Regions from separate parts of the Bifidobacterium thermophilum genome, predicted to be linked through region 1. Evidence: riboswitches for the same ligand, from Rfam matches in the RefSeq annotation. Region 1 holds a riboswitch; the other holds the start of a gene.

Region 1 (7,675 bases):
AGCGATGTGTTGTCAAAATCGCTGTGCACGGGTATTGCGAATCTTGCTGCGGTGCGACTGTTGTGTTGCGTGGCGGTGGGATATGTTCGGCTGCGGCGTTGGATTGGTTGGTGTTTTGCTGCGGTGTGATTGTTGCGTTGTACCCCGGCTGGATATCTCGGGTGGCATTGCCGGATTGGTCGGTATCTCGCCGTGGTGCGACGCCACTGTCACACCACGGCAAGATCGCTGTCACTTCGCCTGTTCGGCCTTCCCGTCGAGGATTTCGTTGACGAGTTCCTGCTTGGCGTGAATCTGCCCGCTGAATCCGGGGCGGATGTCCAGCCGGATGACCACATCAGTGCGGTATCCCTGCCCGGCGAGCTTCATGGTCGCATCGCGAATGGTGGCGAGCACCTGATCGAGGTCGCCTTCAATATTGGTGAACATGGCGTTGGTTTCGTTGGGCAGCCCGGATTGGCGGATGACATCGACCGCTTGCGCCACATACGTCGATTTTTCGGGGCTTGCCCCGGCGGGACTGATAGCGACGGCGGCAACGGTGTTGATATATGGTTTGCCGGTTTCGGGATCGACAGGCACTTGCTGACGTTCCGCATTGCGATCGAGGGTCATGATTCGTCCTTTCTCATGGGAATCCGCAAGAAGTCGTTCTGGGGCTGCGCGGATTCACGGCTGATTGTTGTTGATTATTGTCGATATCGATTATCTCCGGTCACGATGACGAGGAACGCTCGCCACTGTCGAGGACATTGCCGAGGCCACAGCCGCGGTCATCGTCACCATCATCGTCATTGTCACTGTCAGATCACGCTTGTCGCACCTCTGTCGTCACTTCCGCTGTCACCGCCATCGCCACGCGTGATCCATAGGCCCCGAACCGTGACCCAAATCCAGTCCCGCGCCGATGGCACCGGTCAGGTAAGCCTTGCCGTCGCGAATCGCCGACGTCAATGTCTCTTCTCGTGCCAGTGCGCTCGCAATCGCGCTCGAAAGCGTGCATCCAGTCCCGTGTGTGTTGGGATTGTCGATATGCTCGCCGCGGAACCAAGTCACGTCACCGTCCGGTTCGGCCACCACGTCGTTTGCGCCCTGCATGCTGTGCCCGCCTTTGACCAAGACCGCGCATCCGTAGCGCGCAGCCATGCGTCTGGCGGCGTCCGCCATCGCATCCGGGGTGTCGATTGAGCCGGCAGCCAGTTCGCAGAGTACTTCTGCTTCGGGAATGTTCGGGGTGATGAGCCGGCACAGTCCGAACAGGCCGGTCAAGGCGCTTTCAGCGTTCTCGTCGAGCAGCCGTGTTCCGCTGGAAGAAACCATGACCGGGTCAAGCACGACGTTTGCGGCTTGATACGTTCGCAGCGCATCCCCGATTACTTCGATGAGCCGGGCGTTGGATACCATGCCGATTTTTGTAGCGGCAGGCGGAATATCGGTGTATACAGCATCCAACTGGGCGGCGAGGATGCCGGGGCTCACGTCTTCGACCGCGCTGACACCTTGGGTGTTTTGCGCGGTGATGGATGTGATGGCGCTCATGCCGTAGACCCCGCACGCGAGCATGGTTTTCAGGTCCGCTTGGATGCCTGCGCCGCCGGAGCAGTCGCTGCCGGCGATGGTGAGAACGGCCGGCAGGGTCTCGGTTGCATGCTTCGCTGATCCGCTGAGCGAATCGTGCGAAGGCGCTTGCACCGGCAATGTGTCACTCATGCGTGGATTCCTTCGGTAGCGGCGGCGACACCTGTAGCGGTCTGGGCATCGCCATCGTCAGCATTTTTCACACCGCTCACATTCGCGCCAACCTGCACGCCTGCCGCGCCGCCGCGCGAGTCGACCCCGGCGACAATGCGCTCCTGCGCCGCTGCGTTCCCGTACTTCTTGCGGATATTCTGCGAAATCGCCATCGAGCAGAACTTCGGCCCGCACATCGAGCAGAAATGCGCCATTTTCGCAGGTTCCGCAGGCAGCGTGTCGTCATGGTAGGCGATGGCGGTGTCCGGATCATACGACAGGTTGAACTGGTCAAGCCAGCGGAATTCGAAACGCGCCTTCGAAATCGCGAGGTCACGGTCCTGCGCGTGCGGGTGGTGTTTGGCGATATCCGCCGCGTGGCAGGCGATCTTGTACGTGATGACCCCCTGCTTGACATCATCCTTGTTCGGCAGGCCCAAATGCTCTTTCGGAGTCACGTAGCAGAGCATGGCGGTGCCGTAGCGTGCGATTTCCACGCCGCCGATCGCGGAGGTGATGTGGTCGTAGCCGGGGGCGGTGTCGGTGGTCAGCGGGCCGAGTGTGTAGAACGGCGCGCCCTTGCAGATCGCCTGCTCCATTTCGATGTTCATACGCACTGTGTCGAAGGGGATATGCCCCGGTCCTTCGACCATGACCTGCACGTCATGATCCCATGCGCGCTGGGTGAGTTCGCCGAGCGTCATGAGCTCGGCAATCTGGGCGGCGTCGTTCGCATCCGCGAGGCTTCCGGGCCGCAGACCGTCACCGAGCGAGAAGGCCACGTCGTATTTGGCGAAGATATCGCATAATTCGTCGAAATGCGTGTACAGGAAGCTTTCCCGCTCATGCTGCATGCACCATTGCGCCATGATTGAACCGCCGCGCGAGACGATGCCGGTCACGCGGTTCGCGGTCAGCGGCACGTAACGCAGCAACACACCCGCATGGATGGTCATGTAGTCCACGCCCTGCTCGCATTGCTCGATCACGGTGTCGCGGAACAGTTCCCAGCTGAGTTTGGTCGCATCATCCTCGACTTTTTCCAGCGCCTGGTACATCGGCACCGTGCCGATCGGAACGGGGGAGTTGCGCAGAATCCACTCGCGGGTGGTATGGATGTCGTTGCCGGTAGACAGGTCCATGACCGTGTCCGCACCCCACTTGGTAGCCCACGTGAGCTTGTCCACTTCTTCGTCGATGGATGACGACACCGCGGAATTGCCCATATTCGCGTTGAGTTTGGTGAGGAATTTCGTACCGATGATCATCGGCTCAGCTTCAGGATGGTTGATATTGCAAGGCATGACGGCACGACCGGCTGCAAGTTCGGAACGGACGAGCTCGGTGTCACAATGTTCGCGCGCCGCGACGAAGCGCATTTCCGGCGTGATGATGTTGTGCCGCGCATACCACATCTGCGTGACCGGATGCCCTGCCGCTTTCAATGGATTATGCTTGCGTCCACGCCATTCCTTGGTCGCTTTGCCGCGTTTGACCGCGCGCTTGCCGTCATCGGCGAGGTTGCGCTCGCGGCCTTCGTATTCGACGACGTCCCCTCGGTCGCGGATCCAGTCGAGGCGCAGTGGCGCGAGCCCTTCTTTCGGGTCGCATGAGGGGCCTTCGGTGTTGTAATCGTGGAACGGCGGGTTCGGGCCGACGCCGGGGGTGTCGGAGAGTTTGATTTCGGTGTAGGGCACGTCAAGGTCGTAGCTGCCCGATTCGTTCTCGAAATGGACGCGTTCGGTTTTGCGGATGTGTGCCTTGTCGCGTTGCGTGCAGCCGCGTGCGGCGATGTCAACGCGCTGCTGTTTGGCGAGTCGTGCGGCTTCCTTTGCGGCTTTCGCGTTGGTGAAGTTGCCGGATTTGGCGGCTTGTGAACAGTTAAGTGAGGTGGCGGGCGAATTGCCGTCCGCCACCTCAATAGCGTCCCCCACAGATGTTGTCCCCGCTGCCGGTGCGCTCGAGATGGTGCGCGCCGCGTATCCGTGATGTCCGCTGCCGCGTACGCTGCGCCACGCATCCACCATCGCTTGGGTGGTGGCTTTCGGGTCCTCAGCCCCGGCGATTGCTGAGACCACGAACCAGCCGGCGGCTTTGGAGGCTGCCAAATCGTGCATGTCGGCGAGCGTCACGCCTCCGCCAATGACGACCGGATAGTCGCTGGCGGCGCAAATGGTGTTGATGAGATCGATGCTCAGGAAATGCTTGCTGCCGTCATTTTCGACGACGATGGCTTCGGGCTTGGTGGTTGAGGGGTGCAGCGGTGCGGCGCCGATGTAGTCGATGCAGCCGCTGGGCAGTTCGTTGATGAGTTTGACGAGACTTTCGGTTTCCGCGCTCAATCCGATGATGGCGTCGTCGCCGAGCAGCTGTCGTGCTTCGCGGGGGTCCATATCGTCTTGTCCGATGTGTACGCCGTCGACTTTGATACCGAGGTTGCGGCACTGCCAGACTACGTCTACACGGTCGTCGATGACGAATGCGACGGTGTCGGACTTGCCGTTGTCTTCGATGATTTGTGCGATATCGCGTGCGGTTTCGGTCAACTGTTTGGCGTCTGCGGTTTTGTCGCGCAGTTGGATGAACGTTGCTCCGCCTTGCAGTGCGTCGTCGACGATGTCGCCGACCGGCCGGCCTTTGGTGTCTTGTGATCCGAGGATGCAGTAGGCGGTCAGGTCGAAGCTGTCGCGCATGGAAGCGTAGGGGTACGGGTTGGTTGGGTTGGTCATGGTGTTCTTTCTGTTGATGGGGGCCGGTGTGGACCCCGAGGTGTGTTCATTCATCGCTTGGTACTGGCGGTCATGCGAACGATTCATTCGCTTGATACCAGATATGGCATGGTGATATCACGCGGCGGTATGGTTACGTTTGCATATGAACTGCCGGACAGTACGCTCCGGCGATCTGCAAGACGTCTTGATGCGATGCAGCGAGCCGGTCAGGCGGCTTCAGCGGTAATCGGGGACTGGGAGACCGTCTGCGCAGTGGTGCTCCACAGGGCGTCCAGGAATGCGGTCTGGAAGCTGCCTGGACCGTTGCTGGCCCGCTCGGCTTCCTCACTGGCGCGATTGTACAGGGCGCTCGCGGTCAATGCGGCGGTAAGCGGATCGGTTACGGCGAGATAGGTGGCGGTGACGCCTCCGAGCGAGCATCCCGCTCCGGTGATTTTGGTCATCATCGGGCTGCCGCCGGGCAACCGGTAGACGGTATCGCCATCGGTCACGAGGTCGGTTGCGCCGGACACGGCGACCGCAGCACGGTGGTTTGGAGCGTATCCGCGCAAATACCGGGCCATAATGACGGCGGCATCACGTGCACTGTCCACATCATCCACCGCCTCGACACCGGCCGGTCTGGTGGTGTCGGTGTGCGCGCCGGCGGATGGGACGTTGAGATCCCAGATTCCCGCCAACGCAATGATTTCCGAGGCGTTGCCCCGCACGATGGTCGGGGGAGCGGAGCGGAAAGCCCAGAGAATAGCGGAACGTGTCCTGCCGATTCCGGCGGCCACGGGGTCGAGCACCCATGGGTGTTGCGCGGCGTGCAATGAGCGTGCGATGTTGCCCAGAGCGTCCTTGAAGAATGGCAGCAGGGTGCCGACATTGATATACGTGGCTTTGGCGATGGCCGCGGTGTCGATGATATCGTCCGGCAGGTAGCTCATGGCCGCGGTGCCTCCTGCGGCGAGCTGCGCGTTGGCGACAAGGTTGATGGTCACGAAATTCGTGAATGACTGGGCGAGCGGGGTGGTGTCCCGCACGCTGTCCACGGCTTGGGCGATCAGCTCACGCTGGTGATCGTCGGCGGCGAGCGGCGTGGCTTCGGTATGCGCGCTGAATCGCTTGGCGTCGTCAACGATGGACGAGTTGCCACTGGTGTCTGGTGATGCGTCTGTGCTCATCATTGCTCCCTACGCTGGTTCTAACCAACAGGTTCTAAGGGTCAGGCACGATGCCTTTCTCAGCCCGGCCTCGCGGCTGGGCTCCCCTGCATTGGATTATGGAAATTATCGTAGGAATGCCTGTGGACACGGGTGCGTATTCCGGCTCCCATGGTGTATGGCACGCTGCGCTCGCCGGTTGTTGGCATGTTGTACAGTGTGTACTAATGACAACGATTGCATCCTAATGTCGGGATTGCTGTCATTGAGCATAGTTTTGGCACGTGATTCCAACGTGGTAGAGCGTGCCGTACTGGAGAGCGTGAGAGCGGGAGCGAACGAGAGAAGAAGAAGGCATGGCGTTGAATCTGGCCGACAATGTGCACAAGAGGGTATCCGAGGATTGCACAATGCATGCTGAAACGCATGCTGAAACGCACGCTGCCACAATGCGCAAAGAACCGCGTTCGTCATCGCGCGATACCGCTTCGGCTTCACCGTTCAGTCCTGTGGTCCGACGGTGGAGAAACCGTGAGTCGGGCGTTGAAGCCTTACGCATCATCGCCATGGTGATGATTGTTGCGTATCACTCATGCTGGAATGGTACGGCAGTACATAACGTTGCTCTTGGATCGTCGGCGTTTGATCTCTGGGCGTTATCCCTGAGTCCGTTGGGGAAAACCGGTGTTGCCATCTTCTTTCTCATCTCTGCCTGGTATTTATGCGAACGTGAAGCGCCTACGTTCCGCTCGTCATTGAGAAAAGCTTGTTATCTTGAGCTTGAAGTGCTGATGTATAACATTATTCTGTTTGCAGAATATCGTATTCTCGTGCCGAACGCCTTGCTGTCGGTAGACGATATCGTAGGCAATCTGTTCCCGATTTCTTCGAATGCTTTGTGGTATGCGACGGCGTACATTATGTTCTTGCTGCTATATCCGTTTGTCACGGCGGCGTTGCGTGCTATCGGCCCGAGTAGGCACGCTCGTTTGGCATTGGTGATGTTTGCGGTTTGGGGTATTGCATATGGTTTGACGCGTTATGCAACGTGGGAGTTTCCGACATGGAGTTTCATATATTTCATATATTTATACATCTTGTTGTCGTATTATCGCTGGTATTTGCGTGAGATAACACCTTCCACGGCATGGCTGATGGTTGCGGCAGGGTGTTTGATTTTTGTTGTCCATATCGCTTCTTGCGTTCTTGCATTCCGATATACGGGAAACCACAGTTATACGAACATCGATCATCTGTTTTTGACCGGGGAAGGAAAGCTTCCTGTGTTGCTGGTGGCGTTTGGCCTTGTATCGTTGGCTGTTCGTTGTCATCGACACATTATCGGAATCAACGCCGTGGCATCGGCGATGTTTGGTGTCTATGTGTTGCATGAAAATGCTGTGTTGCGCAACCTGTTGTGGTCGGAGATGTTCCCTTTGGAACAGGTTAGAACCTGGCGTGCTCCTATTGCCATGCTCATCGCTGTCATTGCGTGTATTGTCGTGTTCGGCACAATCATTGATATTCTTCGTCAGTTGTTGTTCGCGATGACCATCGATAAACATTACAACACTTGGTTTGATGCTGTCTATGACTGGTTGTGCAGCTGTGAGGTCGCGCAGTGGTTGCGTGCGTCGCTTCAACCGGTGAAGGGAATCATGCATGATGTACACGACACGGAAGGACGGGCATCGTGAGTAGTGCTGTTGAAGGAAGCGTACCGGTCTCGCGGCGGTCTACTGATGCGCGTCGCACGCACCGCATCCGCAAGTGGCTTGCCGTTCCGAAGAATCTTCTTCATGTTGGAGTGTTGACGGCGTATATCGCTGTCGTCATCACGGTGATGTGCTTCCATGAACCGTGGTTCGACGAAGCGCAATCGTGGCTGATGGCCCGTGACTGCTCATGGCATGATTTGTTGCTGGTGCGCCCGCATTACGAGGGGCATCCGCCGTTCTGGTGGCTGTTGCTGGCGATTCCTGCGCGTCTTGGCGTGCCATACGAGTGGGGAATCAAGAGCATTCAATTGATGACGGCGGTTTTCTTTGTATGGCTGTTGATATT
Region 2 (7,675 bases), on a different contig from region 1:
AATTACGGAACAACCGGAAGTTTCCGAACAACCGGAAGAGTCGGAAGTGATGGAAAACTCCAGGGTTTCCGGGACTTCCGAACAACCCCAATCCTCGCAATCCACTGAGGCCATGGAAACCGAACAAACCGAGGAGAATCGGAAGATTTCCCCGGACAGCGGTCATACGCCAGACGATGAGGAATCCTCTTCGTCCGTCTCGGCGCAATGCCCGTCAATCGAACAGATGTCAGCAGCGCAACCCGCGCAACCGGATGGTGCCCTGACATCGGATGAGCGGGTTGAAACCCCATCCGACGCACCGTCATTCGACGCGTCGTCTGATGTCCTATACTCCGACACGCAGGTGCCCGACACACAGGAATCCGACAGCGACGAACCGACCCAGGTCATCGACCGCGATGCCATCGGTACGGAAACCGGCCCGTTGCCGTACAATATCCCGCCGGCTGAAATGACGGAACGCACCGCGGCGATTTACGAGTCCACGAATGAGTTCCCGTTTGCATTCGAGCAATCCGGCGAGGGAGAGGCACGCGCGGAAGAGCCGTTGCCGTCTGACGAAGCCGACACCACCGGGCAGCTTCCTGTCACTGAGGAGCCCACAGGCGACAATGAAGCGACCGTCGCCATCCCCGCCGACGCGAATCAGCCTGCCTACCGGCCCAACGGCGAAGCACCGCAGACAAACCGGAATGCGGCAAACAGCCGAGTCAAGGCCGCACGTCCGGCGGAATCGCCCGCAACAGGCAAAGCCACAACTCCGGCGCGCACCGCGATTATCATCGTGGTCGTTGTCGCGCTGTTGGTGTGCGCGAGTATCGTGTTTGCGCTGACACGCCATCATGGCACATCGGCGACCCAACCGTCTGCGAACGCCACAGCCAGCGCCTCAGCGTCTGCATCTCCGTTGGCTGACGCATCGGCATCGGCTTCGTCGTCATCACCATCCGCAGCTGCCACACCGTCTCCGGCGGGCGTGTACACGAATGATGCGATGGGGTACCGGGTGTCCATCCCCGACGGCTACGTCTGGCATGAGGAAACCGATAACGGCGCGACACGAACCTTCACCGACGATTCAATCGGCATGACCATCAAGGTTTCCGGCGCATCGAATACGACCGGCGCCACGGTCTCGAGCGAATACTCCGCCTGCGCTTCCGGGCACAGCGTGTCCTACCATCTGCTGTCCGGCGACATCATGTGTGCAGTTATGCGGAGAACGGCACCATCACATATGTGAAGGAGATCGTCACCCAGCAGTCGATACTCACGTTGCGTTTCGATTATGCGCAGTCCGCTCAGGAAAAGGGGGCGGCGGTAATCGACGAGGTGTTCCCGACCTTCGTCTCGACGCGCTGACGCATGCGCACATGACATATGATTCAGGCCCGGTCCCTGATGAGGGGAGCGGGCCTGAATGCGATAATCATCAGACGTGCTGTGCGGCGTATGCACCGCACAGCACAGCAATCCGCTCAGTCGCGGCTTCCGAACAGACGCAGTAGATACAGGAACATATTCACGAAATCAAGATACAGATTCAACGCGCATACGATTGACAGGCTCTTGATTGCTTCAGGCTGTCCGGCGTACTGTGCGAACAGGACACGGGTTTTCTGTGCGTCGTACATGGTCAGCCCGGCGAAGATGAGCACGCCGATTGCTGAAATCAGCATGATTCCAGTCGAACCCGGAGCGACGAGCATGATGACGAATTCACCGACGATCAAAGTGATGAGCGCGGCCAGAAGAATGGGACCGGCTTTCAACAGACTGGAACGCATGGTCAGCGACAGCATGGTCAGCACGAAGAAGAACCCGGTGCACAGCGCAAGAACCGTTCCGATTGAGCCAAGGTCGTAGATCATGAAAATCGAGCTCAACGTGAAGCCCATCAACGCGGCATATAGGTAGAACAGGACGCGTGCGGCCCCCGCCTTGAGATTCATCGCACGATTGCCGATGGCGATGGCCATGACAATCTGCACGAGCATCAGACCGATCCAACCTAGGCTGCCGGTGGCCGCCAGGAAGCTGTTGAGCAGTCCGAAGGTCTGAGTGAGCACCGCCACCACGGCTGTTACCGCGAGACCGGCAGTCATTTCGGCGTAGGTGCGGATCATTGAGGTCCGTTCCGCATGTTCGGTGACTGACGCGACCTGGGCGGGAATGGCCGAAGCTGGGGCTGCATATTCTGCGCTCGCGCCGGCGCCGGCAGGGGACTGATAGTAGACGGCCTGTGGCTGCGCGGTCGGTTGGCCGTACTGTGGCTGGCTATACTGCGGCTGTCCCTGTCCGTCGGCCTGGTATTGGATGTGTTGAGGTGAAGGATTCTGGGGCTGCTGATCGTAGGTCATGATTGCTCCTTTCTTGCGATTATTCTATGGTCTTTTGCTGGGAATCATCTGGAGAAAATCGTCTGATCAGATGTTCCGGATCGATTTGGGCGAGAATCGTGCCGAGGAAAATCATGGCGCAGCCCACATATCCGCGTCCCGACATCGTCTCATGCAAGATCAGCGCTCCGCCGACAGCTGAGAAGAACGATTCCAACGACATAATCATCGAGGCCTGCGATGGTGGAACAACCCGCTGCCCGACCACCTGCAGCGTGTATGCGACGCCCACCGACATGATGCCCGCGTACGCGAGCGCGCCCGCACAGGCCAGCGCACCCTGCCAATCCACCTGGTGTAACACCAATGTCGACACCCAGCTGAGCAGCGAGACCACCAGATACTGGCCAAGCGACAATGCAATCGGATTGAGCCTGCCGCCCACCCGATCAATGACGAGAATATGCGTGGCATACAACACCGCGCTCGCCAGCAGCACCAGATCGCCCACCCCGATGCCGCGGATCGTGTCCGTGACGCACAGCAGATAGAACCCGACTATCGACACAATAATCGCCAGTACGGTGAGCATGTGGATCCGCCGATGCAGGAACAGGAGACCGAGCACCGGAACCAGCACGATATACAAGGCGGTCACGAATCCGGAATGCCCGGCGGACATGCTCAATTGGATCCCGTATTGCTGCGAGGTGGCGCCGGCCCACAAAATCAGCCCGCACACCGCGGACCATACCGCTACAGTGCCGCGGCTGGCTTTCGGGGACTGCCGCGTTGCCGCTCGCCCCGCCTGAATCCTTGACATCACGACAAGCACGGGCGCCAGCGACACGGCGCCCAAGGTGAATCGGATCGCATTGAAGAACATCGGGGAAACCGATTGCATGCCCTGCACTTGGCTGACGAAGGCGAATCCCCAGATCAGGGATGTCAGCAGCAACAACGCACTGCCGACGATACGGCGTCGTTTCTCATTCTCTCGCATGATTCCAGCATATCCGAACCGAGCGGACGTGTGCAGGGCGGCATTGACCGTGGGGTCGGCTATGGTGGATTGCCGGTGACACGGGGTGCCGACAGGCTGAGAACACACCCGTTGAACCTGATCTAGTCAGCACTAGCGAAGGGATGTCCGGCATGAGTGAGCCGCAATACCAGCAATCAAATGAAACCCCGAGCGTCACCGGCGCCATGGCGGCGCTCGCGCAATTGGAGGCCGCGGGGGAGCGCGCGGCAGACGCGCCATCCCGGCTGAGAATCCTGTCCATCGAAGGTTCAGACCCGATCGGCGGCGCCGGCACCATGGCGGACATGAAAGCGTTCACTGCACAAGGAGCGTTCGGGTATGCGGCCATGACCAGCGTCCTCGCACAGAACACTCAGGGCGTGACCAGCATCGTGAACATGGAGCCGGACTTCCTTGTCGCACAGCTCAATGCGGTCAGCGACGACGCAATCATCGACTCGATGAAAATCGGTATGCTCGGCACCCCCGAACTCGTCGAAGCGGTCAAAGGGTGGCTGACCGCATTGGAGCAGCATTACCGTGACGAGGGCATCGCCAAACCGGTAGTCGTCCTCGACCCGGTCATGTACGCGAAATCCGGTGACGCCCTGCTCACCGAGCAAGCCGAACAGGCCCTGCGCGACATCATCCCCATGGCCGACATCATCACGCCGAATGTGCCGGAACTCGCCGCACTCGCCGACGCCGACCAGCCAGCAGCGGATATCGACACGCTGGAATCCATGGCACGCGAGGTATGTAAGCGCTATGGCGTCGCCGTATACGCCAAAGGCGGTGCGCTCGCGCTCGCCGGCGGCGCGTCAAGCACCGACATACTCGCCGAACCGTCCGACGGGCAGGGCGAGGTGCGCACCACGCGTATCGAAGGCCGTGCGGTGCGCACCCACAACGTCCACGGTACGGGGGACACCCTGTCCAGCACGCTCGCCGCGCTGCGCCCGCAATGCGACACATGGGAGCAGGCCGCACGCCGTGCGAAAACGTGGATGAACGGGGCAATCGCCGCCGCCGACCGTTTGCACGTGGGCAAAGGGCACGGGCCAGTCGATTTCACATGGCAGCACGCGCCGACCGGATTGCGCTTCAGCGCCGACTACTGGAACCGTGTGCGGCCCATCCGCGAACGGATTCACGGCATGCGCTTCATCACCAGCATGGTGGATGCCACGCTGTCATTGGAGGATTTCGCGTTCTACCTGCATCAAGACGACATCTATCTGACCGATTACACGTCGCTGCTGGCGCTCGCCTCCTCGCGTGCCGACCGCCTGGACGAGCGGGTGTTCTTCGCACAGGCGGCTTCCGGAGGTGTGGATTCCGAGGTAATGTTCCACCACAACTGGTATGTCAAGCATGGATTCGACCCGTCTGGCACTTCCCGCTCCGAGGTGACCGCGGCCTATATCGGCCACGAGCATCGGGTCGCCGATTCCGGCTCGTATGCCCGGCTTGCCGCTGTGGTCATGCCGTGTTTCTGGCTGTACGCCGCCATGGGCAAGGAAATGCGCGAGCAGGTGCGCGAGAAGCATATCGACGTTGAGACGCATCCCTTCGGCGAGTGGATCCGCATGTATTCCGACCCGGAATTCACCGAGAGCACGCTGCGCGAGGTGCAGATCTGCGACCGGCTTGCCGCCGAAGCATCGATTGACGAATATGAGCATATGATGCATGCGGCGCTCGTTTCGTCGGAGCATGAATTCCGCTTCTTTGAACAAGGACTGACCAGACCTGCGCTGGGATTCTAGGGTATTTGGGGTCTCAAGGCCTTGAGACCCAGGGGTCCGGCGCCCCACGATGGTATTGACATTATGCGCCGGGAAGAACATCTGGTGCGCCTTGTCGGCAAGCGGGACGCACCTGATGTTTCGGGATTCTGCGAAGACGCGAGACGTCAGGCCTGCGGAGCCTCCTCAACACGCGGGGCTCCGGTGATATCGCGGTGAATGCCCTGCATCTGCGCTTCGATGTTCTGCAGACTACGCGCGCAATCGAGCAGGGTCTGCGAATGTTCGGCGAGTTTGGCGTCGGGCAGGTCGGATTTATAACGCAACTGGTGTTCAAGGCTCGCCCAGTAATCCATCGCGATGGTGCGGAACTGCACTTCGACCGGCGTGTAATGCGCCCCCGAGGACAGGAATACCGGCACGGCGTAAATCACATGGAGACTGCGATAGCCATTCTGCTTGGGGTTCTTGATGTAATCCTTGACGCGCAGCACTTGGATATCCGATTGAGCCGACAGGTAGTTCGATACCGAGTACACGTCATCGCGGTAGTTGCAAATCACGCGGATACCGGCGACATCGAACAGGTTGTCTTTGATTGACCGGGTATTGATTGGCAGTGATTTGCGTTGCAGTTTGCCGAGGATGGAATCCACCGATTTCAATCGCCGTTCCATATGATGGATCGGATTGTGGGCGAATCGCACCTGGAATTCGCTGTCAAGGATTTCCAGCTTGGTGCTGATTTCGTACATCGCGCCTTCATAGACCTGCATGAGGTCGATGAATTCGGTAATCTCCTCCGCGGGAAACTGTTCGCCGAGTTTCAAATCGCCCAGCCGCGCTTTCATCTCTCCAATATTGATGCGGTTATGTCGGTCAAGTATCACGATTGACCATGATAGCGTGAGGTCCCCGGACGTGTCGGATACCACGGCGACATGCCGGGTGTTCGGGCACGCCGGCGGTGTGCCGACCGGACGATACAATCGGCGGTTATGGATGAAGCGATGATGACCGAGGCGGAGCGCGCCTCGAGACCGGCTGCCGGGCAGTCGGGGAATGTTCGGCCGGACGGCCGCGGCAAGGGTGTGTTCTATATTCATACGCTCGGCTGTCAGATGAATGTGCACGATTCCGAGCGCATCGCAGGCGTGCTGGAGCAGGACGGGTATGTGCCGGCGAGTGAACGCCAGATCGCACAGCATGATTTCGATCTTGTGGTCATGAACACCTGCGCGGTGCGAGAGAACGCCGCTGAACGCATGTACGGCACCATCGGACGCTGGGCGCGCTACAAGCATGCGAATCCGCGCGTGCAGATCGCAATCGGCGGGTGCATGGCCCAGCTGGACCGCGAGCGCATCGCCAAACGGACCCCGTGGGTCGATGCGGTGTTCGGTACGAAAAGCATTGCCTCACTTCCGCGTCTGCTTGACCAAGCGCGCGCGACCGGCGAGCCGCAGATCGATGTCGCCAACGACCTGACTTATTTCCCGAGCCAGTTGCCGGCTGCCCGTTCCTCGCGTATCTCCTCGTGGGTGTCGATTTCGGTGGGGTGCAACAACACGTGCACCTTCTGCATCGTGCCGACCACCCGCGGTCGCGAGCATGACCGGCGCCCGGGCGATGTGCTCGCCGAGGTGCGCGAGTGCGTGGCCAACGGCGCCAAAGAGGTGACACTGTTGGGGCAGAACGTCAACTCGTACGGCTACGGGATGGGCGACCGCTATGCGTTTTCCAAGCTGTTGCGCGCCTGCGGGCAGGTCGAGGGGCTGGAGCGCGTCCGGTTCACCTCGCCGCACCCCGCTGCATTCACCGACGATGTCATCGACGCGATGGCCCAAACGCCGAACGTGATGCACCAGCTGCACATGCCGTTGCAATCGGGCTCCGATCGTGTACTGCGCGCCATGCGCCGCTCGTACCGTACGGAACGGTTCCTGACCATCCTGTCCAAAGTGCGGGAGGCGATGCCTGACGCCCGTATCTCCACCGACATCATCGTCGGATTCCCAGGGGAGACCGAGGAGGATTTCCAGCGTACGCTCGACGTGGTCGAACAGGCGCGGTTCTCGACCGCCTTCACTTTCGAATATTCGCCTCGCCCGGGCACCCCGGCCGCTGCGATGGAACAGATTCCCAAGCAGGTTGTCCAGGAGCGCTTTGACCGTCTGCTCGCTCTTCAGCAACGGATCACGCAAGAGGAGCTTGACAAGTTCGAAGGGCGTGATGTGGAGGTCATGGTCACCGGAACCCATGGCAAGAAGGACGACGAGACACATCGGGTCACCGGCCGTGAGCGCACCGGTGCGTTGGTGCATATCGGCGTGCCTGAAGGCTGCCCGCAGCCGCAGGTCGGTGATTTTGTGACGGCGACCGTCACCCACGCCGGCGAGCATAATCTGATTGCCGACCCCGATCCGCAGGCGGGACAAACCTATCGGGTCCGTCGCGGCTGAACACCGGTGCCGTGCGTCCCACGGCGTCTGGGTGGGTTGAGTACAGTGGTGGAGAGAAACGACAGACATGGAGGCGTATATGCTGCAGGCGGACGGCGA

Evidence for each region. A riboswitch is a leader RNA that binds a small molecule or an ion and turns the genes downstream of it on or off. The one in region 1 is predicted to bind thiamine pyrophosphate.
Region 2: another riboswitch for thiamine pyrophosphate. It lies ahead of thiD (bifunctional hydroxymethylpyrimidine kinase/phosphomethylpyrimidine kinase); the one in region 1 lies ahead of thiM (hydroxyethylthiazole kinase).

What each region holds. Positions count from the first base shown of each region.
Region 1 covers NZ_PCGX01000007.1:197,729-205,403, forward strand. Annotated here, with positions in the region: gene CQR48_RS02760 (thiamine-binding protein) at 232-615, opposite strand; gene thiD (bifunctional hydroxymethylpyrimidine kinase/phosphomethylpyrimidine kinase) at 844-1,710, opposite strand; gene thiC (phosphomethylpyrimidine synthase ThiC) at 1,707-4,460, opposite strand; gene thiM (hydroxyethylthiazole kinase) at 4,670-5,632, opposite strand; TPP riboswitch at 5,622-5,730, opposite strand; gene CQR48_RS02780 (acyltransferase family protein) at 5,968-7,308, shown strand; gene CQR48_RS02785 (hypothetical protein) at 7,305-7,675, shown strand, end outside.
Region 2 covers NZ_PCGX01000008.1:173,190-180,864, forward strand. Annotated here, with positions in the region: gene CQR48_RS03465 (hypothetical protein) at 1-1,246, shown strand, start outside; gene CQR48_RS09395 (hypothetical protein) at 1,243-1,365, shown strand; gene CQR48_RS03470 (Bax inhibitor-1/YccA family protein) at 1,482-2,363, opposite strand; gene CQR48_RS03475 (DMT family transporter) at 2,383-3,345, opposite strand; TPP riboswitch at 3,417-3,506, shown strand; gene thiD (bifunctional hydroxymethylpyrimidine kinase/phosphomethylpyrimidine kinase) at 3,498-5,135, shown strand; gene CQR48_RS03485 (GTP pyrophosphokinase) at 5,282-5,965, opposite strand; gene miaB (tRNA (N6-isopentenyl adenosine(37)-C2)-methylthiotransferase MiaB) at 6,113-7,576, shown strand.